Regions from separate parts of the Kitasatospora sp. NPDC093558 genome, predicted to be linked through region 2. Evidence: riboswitches for the same ligand, from Rfam matches in the RefSeq annotation. Region 2 holds a riboswitch; the other holds the start of a gene.
The links. A riboswitch is a leader RNA that binds a small molecule or an ion and turns the genes downstream of it on or off. The one in region 2 is predicted to bind S-adenosylmethionine.

Region 1 (9,991 bases), on a different contig from region 2:
CCGCCGTACAGAACCTAGTCCACCTGCCGTACAGCGCGGTGTCACGGTCGGCCCGTGGAGGGATGCTTGGCCGCATGGCGCTCGCGGCCCCCGGCCACACCGACACGCGGGACGGCGGCCCCGTGGTGCCCGCCGCGGTGGTCACGTACGGCCTGATCGCGGTCAACACGCTGGTCTTCCTGCTCGGCCCGGCCGCCGGACTCAACCCCCTGTACGGCACCGGGCAGGCCCGCGTCTGCGCCGAGCAGCGGTACGAGCAGCGCTGGGGCGCCGTCCCCGCCGAGCTGCTGGCCGGGCGCCCGCTGACGGCCGGCCAGCTCGCCGAGGCCCCGGACCCCGTCCCCGGCTGCCCGGCCGCCCCCACCCCGGGCAAGCGCCCGGCCGTCTCCGTCCTCACCGGCCTCTTCCTGCACGCCGGCTGGCTGCACCTGGCCGGCAACCTGCTCTTCCTCCACGTCTTCGGCCCCACCGTCGAACGGCGCGTCGGCCGGGCCCGCTTCCTCCTCTTCTACCTGGCCGCCGGGAGCCTCGCGACGTACGGCTTCGCCCTCGCCGAGGCGCACTCCCCGGACTCCACCCGTGTCCTGATCGGAGCCTCCGGCGCGATCTCCGCCGTCCTGGGCGCCTACCTGCGCTTCCACCCGCGCTCCCGGGTCACGACGCTCGTCCCGCTGCTGCTCTTCCTGCCGCTGCGGTTCCCTGCCTGGCTGGTGCTGGGCCTCTGGTTCGCCCTGCAGTGGTGGTCGGTGCACTCGGCCGGCCCCGGGGTCGCCTACCTCGTCCACGTGATCGGCTTCTGCGCCGGCTTCCTCTTCGCCTGCACCGTGGTCCGCCACCCCCCGAGACGGCCCGGCTGACGCCCGATACGCTGGCGCCACCCCACGAAGGAGCCGAACAGTGATCACCGCCATCGTCCTGATCAAGACCAGTGTCGACCGCATCCCGGAGATCGCCGAGGCCATCGCGTCCATTGACGGGGTCAGCGAGGTGTACTCGGTGACCGGCGGCTACGACCTGGTCGCGATGGTGCGGGTGCGCAAGCACGACGACCTGGCCGACGTCATCCCGGGCCGGCTGAACAAGGTCCCGGGCGTCGCGCACACCGAGACCCAGATCGCCTTCCGCACCTACTCCCAGCACGACCTGGAGGCCGCGTTCGCGCTCGGCCTGGACGAGTAGTCCTCAGCCCTCGCGACGGCCCCTGTCGATCTGCACAGTGGCCACGCAACGACCGTCCTCGTTGCGGTAGTTCCACGCCGCGCCGTCCGTGACCAGCGCGCGGACGGCGGTCAGGAAGCGGTCGACGTGCTCGTCCGGGGTCCCGGCGCCGAAGCTGACCCGGATGGCGTTCAGGCTGCGCTCACCCGGCAGCGACGGCTCCGGCGCACCGCACTCGGACGGTGCGACGTCCTCGTCGCCGAGCAGCGTGCGCACCAGCGGGTGCGCACAGAACAGCCCGTCGCGCACCCCGATGCCGTACTCGGCGGAGAGCGCCGCCGAGAAGTGCGAGCTGTTCCAGCCTCGGACGACGAACGAGAGCACGCCCACCCGCGCCGAGTCGGCACCGAACAGGTTCAGCACCTTGACCTGCGGGATCTCCGCCAGCCCGGCCGTGAGCCGGGCGATCAGCGCCCGCTCGCGGGCCTCCAGCGCGTCGAAGCCGGCCTCGGTCAGCGCCCGGCAGGCGGAGGCGATGGCGTAGGCGCCGATGACGTTCGGCGAGCCGGCCTCGTGCCGGGCCGGGCCGGTGCGCCACTGCACGGCCACCGAGCCGTCCGCCTCCCGCGCCACCGTCCGGGTCGCCCCGCCGCCGGCCAGGTAGGGCTCGGCCGCGTCCAGCCAGTCCGCCCGGCCGGCCAGCACCCCGGCGCCGAACGGCGCGTAGATCTTGTGGCCGGAGAAGGCGATCCAGTCGACGTCCAGCTCGGCCACCGAGACCCGGTGGTGCGGCGCGAGCTGCGCCGCGTCCAGCACCACCCGGGCGCCGTACCGGTGCGCGGTCGCGGTCAGCTCGGCGACCGGCCACAGCTCGCCGGTGACGTTCGAGGCGCCGGTGACGCACAGCAGCTTGGGGCCCTCGGGCGCCGCGGCGAGCGCGGCGTCCAGCGCGGCGACGGCCTCGGCGTGCGAGCGCGGCGCGCGCAGGTAGGTGACGTCCAGCCCGGCGTGGGCCCAGGGCAGCAGCGAGGCGTGGTGCTCGGTCTCGAACGCGAACACCCGGGTGCCGGCGGGCAGCGCGGCGGCGAGCAGGTTGAGCGAGTCGGTGGTGGCCCGGGTGAAGACCACCTGGTCGTCCTCGCGCAGGCCGAGGAACTCGCCGACGGTCCGGCGGCTCTGCTCGAACAGGTCGGTGGACAGCTGCGAGAGGTACCCGGCGCCGCGGTGCACGCTGCCGTAGTAGGGGGCGTACGCGGCGACGTCGTCCCACACCCGCTGGAGTGCCGGCGAGCTGGCCGCGTAGTCGAGCGGCGCGTAGCCGACCTTCTCGCCGTTGGCGAGCGGCACCTGGACGTCGTGGCCGAGGACGGCGAGCGGGGCGGAGATGTCAACGGAGACAGACATGAGGATGCACTCCTTCGGAGGTTGAGGGACCCCGGGAGTGCTGATCGTCCGGCGTCCGCGCTTGCCTCGCGGACGGATTGCCGCGCGACCCGGTCCTCACCCAGGGCACCCCGCCACGGACGGAGGGTTGCCGGACAGCAAGCTGGGGCTTGACGCTGTCACTCATGACCTGGCCAAGACTGTAGGTCCCGTCCGGCGGGTGGTCAAACGGGCGTCCACCATCCGGACACGCGAAGAGGCGCGCGAAGAGGCCCGCGGCAACGGCCTGCCGCGGGCCCCCAACTCGCTTGTCAGCCCCGGCTGGTGGCCTCCGACCAGCGCCGCAGCAGCTCCTGCGCCGCGCCCGAGTCGACGGCCGCCGCGGCCCGCTCCATGCCGGCCGCCAGCTGCTCGACGAGCGGCGCGTCGGTCAGCTCCAGCGCCACCAGCGCCGCCGCCGTGTTCAGCAGGACGGCGTCCCGCACCGGCCCGCGCTCCCCGGCCAGCAGCCGGCGCGCCACCTCGGCGTTGTAGGAGGCGTCCGCCCCGCGCAGCGCCTCGATGCCGACCAGCTCGATGCCGACGTCCCGCGGGTCGAAGGCGGTCTCGGTGACGATCCCGTCCCGCACGATCCACACCCGGGACGTCGTGGTGACGGTCAGCTCGTCCAGGCCGTCGTCGCCACGGAACACCAGTGCGCTGGAGCCGCGCCGGGCGAGCACGCCCGCGATCAGCCCGGCGAGCCGGGTGTCGAAGCAGCCGACGGCGTGCGAGGTGACCTTGGCCGGGTTGGTCAGCGGGCCGAGGATGTTGAACGCGGTCGGCACCCCGAGGTCGCGCCGCGCGGTCGCGGCGTGCCGCATCGACGGGTGGAACTTCGCCGCGAAACAGAAGGTGAGCCCGACCTCGTCGGCGACCTCGGCCACCCGCCGGGCCGACAGGTCCAGGGCGATGCCGAGCTTCTCCAGCACGTCCGAGGACCCGCTGGCCGAGGACGACGCCCGGTTGCCGTGCTTGACCACCTTGGCGCCGGCCGCCGCCGCGACGATCGCGGACATGGTGGAGATGTTGACGGTCTTGGCGCGGTCGCCGCCGGTGCCGACGATGTCCACCGCCGGGCCGGGGATGTCCAGCGGCTCGGCGTGCGCGTACATCGCGTCCACCAGGCCGGTGATCTCGTCGACCGTCTCGCCCTTGGCCCGCAGCGCCACCATGAACCCGGCGACCTGGACGGGGGACGCCTCGCCGCTCATGATCCGGTCCATCGCCCACGCGGTGGCCGAGCGGTCGAGGTCCTCCCCCTTCAACAGCGCCGACAGGAGGTCCGGCCAGGTGCGGACCACCTGCGCGGGGTCGGTACCACCGTTCGCAGGGTTCACGTTCACCATGGCTGACTCCAGCTGTGTCGGTTCCCCCGCGGGGGACGTCCGTACGGATGGAGTCAGCCTATCCAGCGGCGGGGCACCTCCGGCCCTGTCTTCTCTAGTACTGAGACGGCACCGCTCAACGCGTGGCGGGGGCCCGCTTGGCCACGCGCGCCCGCAGCAGCGTGGCCACCGCCCCGGCCAGCGCGACCGGGTCCACCGGGTGCGAGATCGCCGCGTCGGCCCGGCTCCAGGCGGCCAGCCAGGAGTCCTGCGGCCGGCCGATCAGCACCAGCACCGGCGGGCAGCCGTAGATCTCGTCCTTCAGCTGGCGCCCGAGCCCGAGCCCGCCGGCCGGCACCGCCTCGCCGTCCAGGACGCAGAGGTCGACGCCCCCCTTCTCCAGCGCCCGCAGCACCGCGGGGGTGGTCGCGCACTCCAGGTAGGACAGCTCGGGCAGATCCTCGGCGGGCCGGCGGCCGAGCGCCGTCAGCACCTGCTCGCGGGTGTTGCGGTCGTCGCTGTAGACGAGGACGGTGAGCGTCTCATCGGTCGTGTACGCCATTGACCCTGCTCCCTCAAGTGTGATCCGGACCACGTTCGCCTGACCCGGATGCTACTCCGGATCACCCCCGCCCGAGCCCTCTCCCGCGCGCGTTCCTTCTCAAGGCGCCGCGCCCGGGGCTCACCCGCCCGGAGGACGCCCCGTCACCCGGACCCGCGCAGTCCACCCGGACGGCCGACAGCCCGCCGGCTCCCCTACCCCGGGGCGCTGCGCCGACCGTGCATCGACACGCTGGGCAACGGGGTCCAAGGGCGCTCCGAGGAACCGTCAGAAAAGGGACACCCCGCTGCTCAGGTACCGTCCGGGCACCCGGCCACCCCCCAAGCGGGCATACCTCACGCACCGGACACTCCGAGGGACACCCCCCGGCGTGAAGACGGAATAAGGGACCGACATAATGTCCGTCGTGGCGACAGCAACAGCAGTAGAAACCGGGCACGCGCACGGATCGGTCAACCGGCCGAACATGGTCAGCGTCGGAACGATCGTCTGGCTCAGTTCCGAGTTGATGTTCTTCGCGGCCCTCTTCGCGATGTACTTCACGCTCCGCTCCGTCAAGGGGCCGGAGTTCTGGACCGAGAAGGCGCACGCCCTCAACGTGCCCTTCTCCTCGGTCAACACCACGATCCTGGTGCTCTCCTCGCTGACCTGCCAGCTCGGCGTGTTCGCCGCCGAGCGCGGGGACGTGAAGAAGCTCCGCTCGTGGTTCGTCATCACCTTCGTGATGGGCGCGATCTTCATCGGCGGTCAGATCTTCGAGTACACCGAGCTGGTCAAGAAGGACGGCCTCTCGCTGTCCTCCGACCCGTACGGCACGGTGTTCTACCTGACCACCGGCTTCCACGGTCTGCACGTGACGGGTGGTCTGATCGCCTTCCTGCTGGTCCTGGGACGGACGTACGCAGCCAAGCGCTTCACGCACGAGCAGGCCACCGCCGCCATCGTGGTGTCGTACTACTGGCACTTCGTCGACGTCGTGTGGATCGGCCTGTTCGCGACCATCTACCTGATCAAGTAACCAGCTGATCAGGTCGCTGGCCACCGGCTGCGGCCCCCGCCCTCACCGGCGCAGGGCCGCTTCTGCCGGTGCCGACGCTCCCACCGACCGACCGCGCGCGCAGCCCTAGCCAGAGGCAGCCTCGTGCCGGCCAGACCGGCAGCCGGGTGCACCCACCAGTCGACCAGATCCTGACACCGGGGTTATTCCGTGAAAAAGCTCTCCGCACGACGGCGCCACCCATTGGCGGCGCTGGTCGTCCTACTTCTCGCCCTGGCGGCAACCGGGGGGCTGTACGCCGTGTTCGCGCCCGCCGACAAGGCGCAGGCCGACGTCGCCGCGCAGTCGCTCGCGATCGACGAGGGTAAGAAGCTCTTCGCCGTCGGCTGCTCCTCCTGCCACGGCCTGAACGGCCAGGGCAGCAGCGACGGTCCGAGCCTGGTCGGCGTCGGCTCCGCCGCCGTCGACTTCCAGGTCGCCACCGGTCGCATGCCGGCCCAGCAGCCCGGCGCCCAGGTCCCGCGCAAGAAGAACATCTACACGCAGGGCGAGATCGACCAGCTCTCCGCCTTCGTGTCCTCGCTCGGCCCCGGCCCGGTCACGCCGCTCCCGGAGCAGTACACCTCGACCAACCCCGAGGACATCTCCAAGGGCGGCGAGCTGTTCCGCACCAACTGCGCCCAGTGCCACAACTTCGCCGGCCAGGGTGGTGCCCTGACCAAGGGCAAGTACGCGCCGTCGCTGGAGGGCGTGGACGCCAAGCACATCTACGAGGCCATGCAGACCGGCCCGCAGAACATGCCGTCGTTCCCGGACACCACCATGCCCGAGGAGCAGAAGAAGCAGATCGTGGCCTTCGTCCGCCACACCACCAACGATGAGCCGAACCCCGGTGGTCTCACGCTCGGCAGCCTCGGTCCGGTGACCGAGGGTCTGTTCGGCTGGATCTTCGGTCTCGGCGTGCTCATCGCGGTCGCGATCTGGGTCGCCGCCCACACCACCAAGGCCAAGAAGTCATGAGCCACGACATGTCAGAAGAGAAGCTTCCGGAGCACCACGGCTCCGCCGGCGAGGTGGCCGACCACGGCGACCCGTTCGCCGACCCGGGCCTGCCGGCCCACGAGCCCCGTCGCACCGACATCGACGAGCGGGCCGCCAAGCGCGCCGAGCGCCAGGTCTCGCTGATGTTCGTGATCTCGATGATCGCCACCATCGGCTTCATCGCGTCGTACGTGGGCATCGACCCGGACAAGATCGTCTACATCTTCCCGCTCGGTCACGTCAGCGCGCTGAACTTCGCGCTCGGCCTGACCCTGGGCGTCGCGCTGTTCCTGATCGGCGCGGGCGCGGTCCACTGGGCCCGCACCCTGATGTCGGACGTCGAGATCCCGTCCGAGCGTCACCCGATCGAGGCCGACGAAGAGGTCCGCGCGGACGTCATCAACCAGTTCAAGACCGGTGCCGCCGAGTCCGGCTTCGGTCGCCGGAAGATGATCCGCAACACCCTCATCGGCTCGATGGCGCTGGTCCCGCTCTCCGGCGTGGTCCTGCTCCGCGACCTCGGGCCGCTGCCCGAGAAGAAGCTGAAGGAGACGGGCTGGAAGGAGGCGACCCCGGCCAAGCCGCTGCAGCTCATCAACATGAGCACCAACCAGCCGATGAAGGCCGATGACATCGTCGTCGGCTCGCTGACCTTCGCCATGCCCGAGGGTCTGCACGTCCACGACGAGGACTTCCAGCAGGCCATCGCCAAGGACGCCCTGATGCTGGTGCGCATCGCGCCGGAGGACATCAAGGACGACAAGTCCCGGGAGAAGGGCTTCGAGGGCATCCTCGCCTACTCGAAGATCTGCACCCACGTCGGCTGCCCGATCAGCCTCTACGAGCAGCAGACCCACCACGCGCTCTGCCCCTGCCACCAGTCGACCTTCGACCTGTCGGACGGCGCGCGCGTCATCTTCGGCCCGGCCGGGCACCCCCTGCCGCAGCTGAAGATCACCACTGACGAACAGGGTCACCTGGTCGCCACCGGCGACTTCGACGAGCCTGTCGGCCCGAGCTACTGGGAGCGTGCTCGATGAGTAGCGCGAGCAGCACCACCTCCGGTGCCGCCAAGCCCACCAGCACGCGTGCCAACCCCGCCAACAAGTGGGAGGCCGCGGCTGACTGGACGGACGGCCGGCTGGGGATCTACTCCCTCGCCAAGTCCAACCTGCGCAAGATCTTCCCGGACCACTGGTCCTTCATGCTGGGCGAGATCTGCCTCTACTCGTTCATCATCATCATCCTGACCGGCGTGTACCTGACGCTGTTCTTCAAGCCGTCGATGGCCGAGGTCGTCTACAACGGCTCGTACGTGCCCCTCAAGGGCATCGGCATGTCCGAGGCGTACGCGTCGACGGTGAACATCAGCTTCGAGGTCCGCGGCGGTCTGCTGATCCGCCAGATCCACCACTGGGCCGCCCTGGTCTTCGTGGCGGCCATGCTCGTGCACATGATGCGCGTGTTCTTCACCGGCGCGTTCCGCAAGCCGCGTGAGATCAACTGGGTCTTCGGCTTCCTGCTGCTGGTCCTGGGCATGTTCGACGGCTTCTTCGGCTACTCGCTGCCGGACGACCTGCTGTCGGGTACCGGTATCCGCTTCATGGAAGGCGCGATCCTCGCCGTCCCGCTGGTGGGCACCTACATCCAGATGTTCCTGTACGGGGGCGAGTTCCCCGGCACCGACATCATCCCGCGGTTCTTCACGATCCACGTGCTGCTGATCCCGGGCATCATGCTCGGCCTGCTGGTGGCGCACCTGATCCTGGTCTTCTACCACAAGCACACCCAGTGGGCGGGCCCGGGCAAGACCGAGAAGAACGTCGTCGGCATGCCGCTGATGCCGGTCTACATGGCCAAGGCCGGTGGCTTCTTCTTCCTGGTGTTCGGCATCATCGCCGCCATCTCGGCGATCGCCTCGATCAACCCGATCTGGGCGTACGGCCCGTACCGCCCCGACCAGGTGTCGACCGACGCCCAGCCGGACTGGTACATGGGCTTCTCCGAGGGCCTGATCCGCGTCATGCCGGGCTGGGAGATCAGCCTGTGGGGCCACACGCTGAACCTGGGCGTGTTCGTCCCGCTGATGATCTTCCCGCTGGTCCTGGTCGCGATCGCGGTCTACCCGTTCATCGAGGGCTGGATCACCGGCGACAAGCGCGAGCACCACATCCTGGACCGCCCGCGCAACGCCCCGGTCCGCACCGCCCTGGGTGCCGCCTGGATCAGCCTCTACCTGGTCCTGCTGATCGGTGGTGGCAACGACCTGTTCGCCACCCACCTGCACCTGTCGCTCAACGCGATCACCTACTTCGTGCGCACCGGCTTCTTCGTGGTGCCGGTCATCACCTTCATCGTCACCAAGCGCTGGTGCCTCGGCCTCCAGCGCCGCGACAAGGAGAAGGTGCTGCACGGCCGCGAGACCGGCGTCATCAAGCGCCTGCCGCACGGTGAGTTCGTCGAGGTGCACGCCCAGCTGCCGCAGAAGGACCTGTTCAAGCTCACCGCGCACGAGCAGAACGAGCCGGTCGAGCTGCCGGCCCAGACGGACGAGAACGGCGTGGCCGCCAAGGCCGGCGTCCTCACCCGCACCCGGGCCAAGCTGTCCCGCGGCTTCTACGGCGAGGGCAGCCAGATCCCCAAGCCCACCGCCGAGGAGCACCACGAGATCACCAGCGGCCACGGCCACCACTGATCCCGTACGCACCGCAGCGCCACACCCGAGGGCCGCTGACCAGAGTTCTTCTGGTCGGCGGCCCTCGGGCTTTCCCGTCCCTCCAGCCCCTCAGGCACCCTCAGGAGCCCACCGTGCAGCTGTCCGTCGACCCCGCCTCCGCCACTCCCCCGTACGAGCAGATCCGCGCCCAGGTCGCCGAGCGCGCCCGTTCCGGCGAACTGCCCGCCGGGCTGCGGCTGCCGACCGTCCGGGCGCTGGCCGAGGAGCTGGGCCTGGCCGCCGGGACGGTCGCGCGCGCGTACCGGGAGCTGGAGGCGGACGGCGTGGTCGAGACGCACGGCCGGCGCGGCACGCTGATCGCGGCCACCGGCGACACCGCGCACCGGCTGGCCGCCGAGGCCGCCACCGAGTACGCCGAACGGGTGCGCCGGCTCGGGCTGTCGCGCGGGGACGCCCTGGCGGCGGTGGACACCGCCCTGCGGCTCGTCTTCCCGGAGGGCTGAGGACGGCCTCCGGGGGCCGCTCAGACCTCCGGGCGGATCATCCCCGTGGCGGGGGCCTGCGAGGTCGGGACGGTGGTGCTGAGGGGCTTGCCGAGGGAGCTGTGCTTGACCCAGTCCGCCCAGGAGACGTTCCAGTCCCCGAAGCCGTTGCCGAACGGCTCCATCGTGGCGCCGCGGCTGTTGACCACCGTCACCACGTCCCCCACCCGGGTGTTGTCGTAGAACCACTTGGCGTTGTCGGTACTCATGCCGGTGCAGCCGTGGCTGACGTTCTCGTAGCCCTGCGAGCCGACCGACCAGGGC
Region 2 (8,749 bases):
ATGATGCCGTCGTTGCTTTGGACTTCGACGGGACCCTTGCGCCGATCGTTGCCGATCCTTCGCAGGCTCGGGCGCATCGGGGGGTTCGGGGTGCGCTGGCGGCTCTGGTGGCGAAGGTGGGGGCCGTTGTCGTCGTCACGGGGCGGCCGGCTGCTCTGGCCGTCGAGTACGGGGGGCTGGACGGGCTTCCCGGGGTTGTCGTGCTCGGGCATTACGGGGCCGAGCGGTGGGAGAACGGGGAGGTTTCGGCGCCTCCGGTGCATCCGGGGGTGGTCGCGGTGCGCGGGGTCCTGTCCGGGGTGCTGGCCTCGGTGGGGGCGCCCGACGGGACGTGGGTCGAGGACAAGGGGCGCTCGCTCGCGGTGCACACGCGGCGTACGGCGGCGCCGGAGGAGGCGCTGGAGCTGTTGCGCGGGCCGGTGGCCGAGCTGGCGGCGGAGCACGGGCTGGTGGTGGAGCCCGGGCGGCTGGTGCTTGAGCTCCGGCCTCCGGGGGTGGACAAGGGGGCCGCGCTGACGGGCTTCCTGCGGGAGCGTGGGGCTCGGGCCGTGCTCTATGCCGGGGATGATCTGGGGGATGTCGCGGCTTTCGCTGCCGTCGAGAAGTTGCGCGGGGAGGGGCTCGCGGGGGTGCTCGTGTGCAGCGGCGCGGTGGGGGACGCGCCGGTGCGGGAGCTTGCCGACCGGGCCGACCTGGTCGTGCCCGGGCCGGCGGGCGTGGTGGAACTGCTGGTGGACCTGGGCGAGGCGATCAGAGCGCGTTGAGCTGGTCCAGGAACCACTGCTGCGGCGGGAGCGCGGTGGCCGCCGCGGCCAGGCGCTTGGTGCGGTCGGCGCGCTCCTCGGCGGGCATGGTAAGGCCCGCGTGGAGGGCGTCGGCCGTCTCGATGACGTCGTACGGGTTGACGACGATCGCGTCGTCGGCCAGTTCGGTGTGGGCGCCGGCCTCGCGGGACAGGACGAGGGCGCAGCCGTGGTCGGAGACCACCGGGACTTCCTTGGCCACCAGGTTCATGCCGTCCCGGATGGGGTTCACCAGGGCGACGTCGGCGAGCCGGTAGGCGGCGAGGGAGCGCGGGAAGTCGTCGTCGACGTGCAGGATCACCGGCTGCCAGGTGGGGGTGGCGAATTCGGTGTTGATGGCCTGGGCGAGGTCTCGGACCTGGGCCGTGTAGTTCCGGTATTCGGCGAGGTCGGTGCGGGACGGGTAGGCGAAGGCGATGTGCACGACGCGGTCGTGCCACTCCGGGCGCGTGCGCAGCAGGTGCCGGTAGGCCAGCAGGCCGCGGACGATGTTCTTGCTCAGCTCGGTGCGGTCGACCCGGACGATCGTGCGCCGGTCGCCGACGGCCTCGCGCAGCGTGGCGAGGCGCTCGTCGACGTCGGGGCGATGGGCGCGCTCGCGCAGGAAGTCGGCGTCGGCGCCCAGGGCGTGTACGCCGAGGTGGGTCGTGCGGTTGTCGTGGGTGACGGTGAGGGCGTCGTCGTCGACGGTCGCGTTCAGGATCTCCTTGCAGCAGGCGGCGAAGGCCCTCGCCCAGCGTTCGGTGAGGAAGCCCGCCCGGTCGGCGCCGAGGATGCCGGTGAGGACGGCCCTGGCCACGTCGTCGGGGAGGAGCCGGAAGTACTCGGGCGGGGCCCACGGGGTGTGGGAGAAGTGGCCGATGCGCAGGTCGGGGCGGGTGGCGCGGAGCAGCGCCGGGGTGAGGGACAGGTGGTAGTCCTGGACCAGGACGGCGGCGTCCGGGGCGGCCTCGGCCGCGAGGGCGTCCGAGAAGGCCTGGTTGTACGTCTCGTAGGCGGCCCACTCGGTGCGGAAGCCGGCGTCGAAGGCGGGGGCCGTGGGCGTGGCGTAGAGCAGGTGGCTCACGAACCAGAGGGTGGAGTTCGCGACGCCGTTGTAGGCGCGGGCGAAGGTCTCGGGGTCGATGTCCAGCATCCGGACGGCCTGTCCGCCGACGTCGTGGCCGGCCAGGTCGAGGCGGCCGTCGGGGGCTTCCCGGGCGGCCCGGCGGTCGGCGTCGCCGAGGGCGGCGCACACCCAGACGGCGTGCGGGTCGTCGATCGCGGAGAGGCCGGAGACCAGGCCTCCGCCGCCGCGTTTGAGGGTCAGCGTGCCGTCGTCCGCGGTGCTGAAGGAGACCGGCCCCCGGTTGGATGCCACCAGCACGGTCGCGCTCGAACGTTCGGTCGTGAGATCGCCCATGGTTGGTACGTTGCCGGGGGTTTGGGTCGGCAAACGTGTCAGTGGCGGGTCGCGTACTCGGGCACGGTGTGCATCGGGGGGCGCTCCAGGGCCGTCACGGGGTGGGTGTGGGCGGTGAACGCGCGGGTCTCCGGGTCGCGGGTGAACTGGGTGAGCAGCGGGTGGACGAGGTCGGCCGAGGCCTTGAGCCGGTGGGTGCGGTCGAGGCGTTCCAGCGCGGTGCGGTAGATGGTCGCGGCCATCCGGCCGAGGGCCTGGCCGTCCTGGTGGCGGTGGTGCCGGACGCCGACGTCGACCTGGGCCAGGGCGTCGAGCCCGGCGAGTTCCAACGCGTCGACCAGGAGGCCGAGTTCGACGCCGTAGCCGGTGGGGAAGGGGAGCCGTTCGAGCAGGGCGCGGCGGGCCGCGTACTCGCCGCCGAGCGGCTGGACGAAACCGGCGAGTTCCGGCCAGTGCAGGTTGAGGAGGGGGCGGGCCACCAGTTCGGTCACCCGGCCTCCGCCGGCGGGGACGACCGCGCCGCTCTCGGTCTCGAGCGGGCGGTCGTACATGGCCTTGACCAGCTGGATGTCCGGCTCGGTGAGCAGCGGGCCGACGGTGCCGGAGACGAACGCGGGGTCGAACTCGCGCAGGTCGGCGTCGATGAAGCAGACGATGTCGCCGTGGGTGACCAGCAGCGAGCGCCACAGCACCTCGCCCTTGCCGGGGGCTGCGGGCAGTCGGGGCAGGATCCGGTCGCGGTGTTCGACCCGGGCGCCGGCCTCGGCGGCGATGGCGGCGGTGTCGTCGGCGGAGCCGGAGTCGACGACGACGAGCTCGTCGACCAGGGGGAGGCGTTCCATCAGCTCGCGCCGGATCGTGCGGACGATGTCGCCGACGGTCGCCGCCTCGTCGAGGGCGGGCAGGACGACGCTGACGGTGTGGCCGGTGCGCCGTTTGGCCGCGAGGAGGGTGTCGACCGGCCGGTCGGCCGCGCTCCACGAGCGGCGGCCCAGCCAGGAGGCCGCCTGCGGGAGGAGTGCGGGGGTCGGTTCGGCGGGCACGGGACTCTCCTCGGCGGATCGGGGTGGAACGGGCCATCTCGCGTGGCGGACGGCCCCTTTCGGGCTCGGCGCCTTCGGATACAGTCTTCGTACAGCGGTCGGACCTTCGCACGCCGGGGTCGCCGCTGACGACAACTTCACATGCTCATCCAGAGGGACTGAGGGAACGGCCCGTTGACGTCCCGGCAACCTTCTCGCGCGGCCGATCACCAGGCCCCGGCGGGACAGGTGCCAATTCCGGCCCGTGGCGCGCCCGCGCCACGGGGAAGATGAGGAGAGAGGCCTCCGCCATCATGGCTATCGACACCGTCGCACCCGCATCCGTGGATCTCGGCCCCGCCGCCGCCCTGTCCTGTCGGGAGTGCGGCACCCGCTTCCCGCTCGGTCCGAACTTCGCCTGCCTGGAGTGCTTCGGGCCGCTGGAGATCGCGTACGAGTTCGGCGGCGAGGCCGCCGAGGAGCTGCGCAAGCGCATCGAGGCCGGGCCCGCGTCGATCTGGCGCTACGCGCCGCTGCTGCCGGTGCCGGCCGATGTCGCTTCCAAGCCCAACCTGAACCCGGGGTGGACCCCGCTGGTGAAGGCGGACAACCTCGGACGGGAACTGGGCTTCACGGCTGGGCTGTACGTGAAGGACGACTCGGGCAACCCGACGCACTCGTTCAAGGACCGCGTGGTGGCCTGCGCCATCGAGGCCGCGCGCGCCTTCGGCTACACGACGCTGTCCTGCTCGTCGACCGGCAACCTGGCCGGTGCGGTGGGCGCGGCGGCGGCCCGGGCCGGGTTCCGCTCGTGCGTGTTCATCCCGCACGACCTGGAGCAGGGCAAGGTCGTCATGGCCGGCGTGTACGGCGGTGAGCTGGTCGGCATCGAGGGCAACTACGACGACGTGAACCGCTTCTGCTCGGAGCTGATCGGCGACCCGGCCGGCGAGGGCTGGGGCTTCGTCAACGTCAACCTCCGCCCGTACTACGGCGAGGGTTCCAAGACGCTCGCGTACGAGATCTGCGAGCAGCTCGGCTGGCGGCTGCCGGAGCAGATCGTCATCCCGATCGCCTCGGGCTCGCAGCTCACGAAGATCGACAAGGGTCTGCAGGAGCTGATCAAGCTCGGGCTGGTCGAGGACCGGCCGTACAAGATCTTCGGGGCCCAGGCCGAGGGCTGCTCGCCGGTGTCCGCGGCGTTCAAGGCCGGCCGGGACGTGATCAAGCCGGTGAAGCCGGACACCATCGCCAAGTCGCTGGCGATCGGCAACCCGGCCGACGGCCCGTACGTGCTGGACATCGCGCGGCGCACCGGCGGGGCGGTCGAGGACGTGACCGACGCCGAGGTGGTGGCCGCGATCCGGCTGCTGGCCCGCACCGAGGGCATCTTCGCCGAGACCGCGGGCGGGGTGACCGTCGGCGTGCTCAAGAAGCTGGTCGAGACCGGACAGCTGGATCCGGCCAAGGAGACCGTCGCGATCAACACCGGTGACGGCCTCAAGACCCTGGACGCCGTCGCCGATGCCGGGATGACCGCGGTCATCCGCCCGACGCTGGATTCCTTCCGCAGCGCCGGCCTCGCGTCCGCCTGATTCCCCCCACGAGGAGAGCCACCCATGAGCGCCACCGTCCGCATCCCCACCATCCTGCGCACCTACACCGGCGGGGCCGCCGAGGTCGCCGCCGACGGCGGGACCCTGGGCGACGTCATCGCCGACCTGGAGAAGAACCACGCGGGCATCTCGGCCCGCATCCTGGACGACACCGGGAAGCTGCGCCGTTTCGTCAACGTGTACGTGAACGACGACGACGTGCGTTTCGCCGAGGGCCTCGCGACCGAGATCAAGGACGGCGCCAGCGTCTCGATCATTCCGGCGGTGGCCGGCGGCTGCTGAGCCGCGCCCCGCTCCGACCGGCCGCCCGCGCGCACGGAATTCCGCATTCCGTGCGCGCGGGCGGCTGCTCGCATTTCGGCGGGAATATTTCCCGGTCGAGTGGGAGTAGAGTGTCGCTCGGCCGGGAACAGGGGTCCCCCTCACCCTCCCCGTGCGAACCGCCGCTCCGCCGTCCGTCCGTTGAGACCGCCCGGGGACCGGGCCCGGGAAACATGTCACGCGGATGTCAGAATTCTTCAGGGGTTTTGCGCAATGCGTCCGCTATGTCCGGCGCGAATTGCCGAGTTCCTTCCGGTTCGGCCCGTCCTGTCCCTTGACGCGGACCCGGAATTCACCGCGGAGGGCCCTGTTGCAGAGGGCGTCGGTCCGGATACATTCAGCCGCGGTCGACGCAATCACCCGCTCACCGGATGTCGTTCGGGACGGTGGATCGCGGCGTGCACGGCTGTGCCCAGGGGGGGTTCCCCGGGCCGGCCTTCAATCCAACCCGGTCCCGCGACCCGCGGGACCGTGAAGGGCCAGCACAGCACTAGGGGAGTTCGGAATGGCTCAGGGCACCGTCAAGTGGTTCAACGCGGAGAAGGGCTACGGCTTCATCGCGGTCGACGGTGGTGCGGACGTCTTCGTCCACTACAGCGCGATCCAGATGGACGGCTACCGCACCCTCGAGGAGGGCCAGCGGGTCGAGTTCGAGATCTCCCAGGGACAGAAGGGCCCGCAGGCGGACATGGTCCGCGCTGTCTGACCCCTTCCGGCTCCAGGAGCTCGGCGCGGCCCACGGCCGGCGACCACTCGCTTCTCGACGGGCCCGTACGACACGCGTCGTACGGGCCCGTCGGCGTTCTCGGGGCGGCTCCCGGCTTGGCGATTGGGCTTGCACTCGACCACCCGGAGTGCTAATCATTGGCGTTAGCACTCACAGCCTTAGAGTGACAGCGGACCGGGTCGGTGAGGCCCTGGGAGCGGTAGGGGAATAGACCCCCGCACACCTTGGCCGTCCGTCGCGGGCACCCCTTGGTCCGAGCAGTCGACCGTGTCCCGGAGGACCACTTCAGATGGCCAAGATCATCGCCTTTGATGAGGAAGCTCGCCGCGGCCTTGAGCGTGGCATGAACCAGCTCGCCGACGCAGTGAAGGTCACGCTCGGCCCCAAGGGTCGCAACGTCGTGCTGGAGAAGAAGTGGGGCGCCCCCACGATCACCAACGACGGTGTCTCCATCGCCAAGGAGATCGAGCTCGAGGACCCGTACGAGAAGATCGGTGCGGAGCTCGTCAAGGAGGTCGCCAAGAAGACGGACGACGTCGCGGGCGACGGCACCACCACCGCCACCGTGCTCGCCCAGGCCCTGGTTCGCGAGGGTCTGCGCAACGTCGCCGCCGGCGCCAACCCGATGGCCCTGAAGCGCGGCATCGAGAAGGCCGTCGCCGCCGTCTCGGACCAGCTGCTGGCCCAGGCCACCGACGTGGAGACCAAGGAGCAGATCGCCTCCACCGCCTCCATCTCCGCCGCCGACACCCAGATCGGCGAGCTCATCGCCGAGGCGATGGACAAGGTCGGCAAGGAAGGCGTCATCACCGTCGAGGAGAGCAACACCTTCGGCCTGGAGCTCGAGCTCACCGAGGGCATGCGCTTCGACAAGGGCTACATCTCCGCCTACTTCGCGACCGACCTGGAGCGCATGGAGGCGACGTTCGAGGACCCGTACATCCTCATCGCCAACTCCAAGATCGGCGGCATCAAGGACCTGCTCCCGCTGCTGGAGAAGGTCATGCAGAGCGGCAAGCCGCTCGTCATCATCGCCGAGGACGTCGAGGGCGAGGCCCTCTCGACCCTGATCGTCAACAAGATCAAGGGCGTCTTCAAGTCCGTCGCCGTCAAGGCCCCGGGCTTCGGCGACCGCCGCAAGGCCATGCTCCAGGACATCGCCACCCTCACCGGCGGCACCGTGATCTCCGAGGAGGTCGGCCTGAAGCTGGAGAACGCCGGTCTGGACCTCCTGGGTGGCGCCCGCAAGGTCGTCATCACCAAGGACGAGACCACGATCGTCGACGGTGCCGGCGACAGCGAGATGGTCGCGGGCCGCGTGAACCAGATCCGCGCCGAGATCGAGAACAGCGACTCGGACTACGACCGCGAGAAGCTCCAGGAGCGCCTCGCCAAGCTGGCCGGCGGCGTGGCCGTCATCAAGGCCGGCGCGGCCACCGAGGTGGAGCTCAAGGAGCGCAAGCACCGCATCGAGGACGCCGTCCGCAACGCCAAGGCCGCCGTCGAGGAGGGCATCGTCGCCGGTGGTGGCGTCGCCCTGCTGCAGGCCGGTGTCGCGTTCGACAAGCTGGAGCTCGAGGGCGACGAGGCCACCGGTGCCAACATCGTCCGCGTGGCGCTGGAGGCCCCGATCAAGCAGATCGCGACCAACGCCGGCCTCGAGGGCGGCGTCGTGGTGGAGAAGGTGCGCAACCTCCCCGCCGGTCACGGCCTGAACGCCGCCACCAACGAGTACGTCGACCTCATCGCCGTGGGCATCATCGACCCGGCCAAGGTCACCCGCTCGGCGCTGCAGAACGCCGCCTCCATCGCGGCGCTGTTCCTCACCACCGAGGCCGTCATCGCCGACAAGCCGGAGAAGGCCGCGGCCCCGGCCGGCGGCATGCCGGGCGGTGACATGGACTTCTGATCCTGGTCGTTCGACCGGATCGGTGTTCCGATCGCGTGGGCGGTCCCCTTCGGGGGGCCGCCCACGCGGCGTTTCCTGGGAGAATTCACGGATGGCTGACATCGAGAGCGCCCTGCACGACGCCCGTGCGCGGATCCTGGCCGACCTCACCGCGCGGGACGTGGCGGACGCCGCCGTCGTCTCGCTCGTGGAGCAGGCCGTCACGCACCGGCGGTGGTGGCTGGAGCAGTGGCCGGACGGCACGGAGTACGTGCTCGGGCTGGTCGCCCAGGACGTCCAGGACGCGCTCCTGGAGGCGTACGGCCGCTGGCCGCTGTGCACCGCCTGCGCGGCCGACGGGGACCCGCACGCGCTGAGCGTGGAGCCGGAGCTGGGACCGGACCCGCACTGGGTGTGCGGCAAGCAGGGAGCCGCGGTCGCGCCGGTCGGGAAGTTGGCCTAGAGGGCGGCGAGTTCGGCCGTCAGGTTGGCCCGCGCCGCCACCGTGAAGCGCTCGTGGGCGGCCGGGGTGCGGTAGAGCGCGGGCAGGGCGAGGAGCCGGCGCAGCACGGCCGCCCGTCCTGCCCGGAAGTCCGGCTCGGGCACGAAGCCGTACTCCTCGCGGACGGCGGCCACGTAGGCCGCGTACGCCTCCGGGGTGCCGCCGAGGACGGCGAGGTCCGCGTCGCACAGCACCTCGCCGTCGCGGTCGCCCGGGGCGGGGTCGTGGGTGACGGTGAGCAGGATGAGCCGCTCGACCTCGGCCGTCCGCGCGGCGGGCAGGCCGGCGGCGGTGAGGGCCCGGACCGCGAGCGCGGCGCTGCGCTCCTCGTTCTCGGAGCGGTCGGGCCGGTAGACGGCGTCGTGGAACCAGGCGGCGAGCCGGACGGCGTCCGGGTCGGCGGCGTGCCCGGCGAGGGCGTCGACGTGCCGCAGGACCGCGCGCAGGTGGTCGGCGGTGTGGTACCGG

Region 1: another riboswitch for S-adenosylmethionine. It lies ahead of AB0O00_RS13735 (aminotransferase class V-fold PLP-dependent enzyme); the one in region 2 lies ahead of thrC (threonine synthase).

The regions. Positions count from the first base shown of each region.
Region 1 is NZ_JBFBDY010000106.1:8,024-18,014, reverse strand. It holds gene AB0O00_RS13745 (rhomboid family intramembrane serine protease) at 75-857, shown strand; gene AB0O00_RS13740 (Lrp/AsnC ligand binding domain-containing protein) at 898-1,179, shown strand; gene AB0O00_RS13735 (aminotransferase class V-fold PLP-dependent enzyme) at 1,183-2,562, opposite strand; SAM riboswitch class IV at 2,615-2,732, opposite strand; gene trpD (anthranilate phosphoribosyltransferase) at 2,853-3,929, opposite strand; gene AB0O00_RS13725 (hypothetical protein) at 4,045-4,470, opposite strand; gene AB0O00_RS13720 (heme-copper oxidase subunit III) at 4,868-5,488, shown strand; gene AB0O00_RS13715 (cytochrome c) at 5,678-6,487, shown strand; gene AB0O00_RS13710 (Rieske 2Fe-2S domain-containing protein) at 6,496-7,548, shown strand; gene AB0O00_RS13705 (ubiquinol-cytochrome c reductase cytochrome b subunit) at 7,545-9,203, shown strand; gene AB0O00_RS13700 (GntR family transcriptional regulator) at 9,317-9,688, shown strand; gene AB0O00_RS13695 (Ig-like domain-containing protein) at 9,709-9,991, opposite strand, start outside.
Region 2 is NZ_JBFBDY010000232.1:649-9,397, reverse strand. It holds gene otsB (trehalose-phosphatase) at 1-764, shown strand, start outside; gene AB0O00_RS21200 (trehalose-6-phosphate synthase) at 751-2,205, opposite strand; gene AB0O00_RS21195 (glucosyl-3-phosphoglycerate synthase) at 2,244-3,248, opposite strand; SAM riboswitch class I at 3,391-3,524, shown strand; gene thrC (threonine synthase) at 3,542-4,822, shown strand; gene AB0O00_RS21185 (ubiquitin-like small modifier protein 1) at 4,847-5,125, shown strand; gene AB0O00_RS21180 (cold-shock protein) at 5,670-5,870, shown strand; gene groL (chaperonin GroEL) at 6,181-7,800, shown strand; gene AB0O00_RS21170 (hypothetical protein) at 7,892-8,242, shown strand; gene AB0O00_RS21165 (hypothetical protein) at 8,239-8,749, opposite strand, start outside.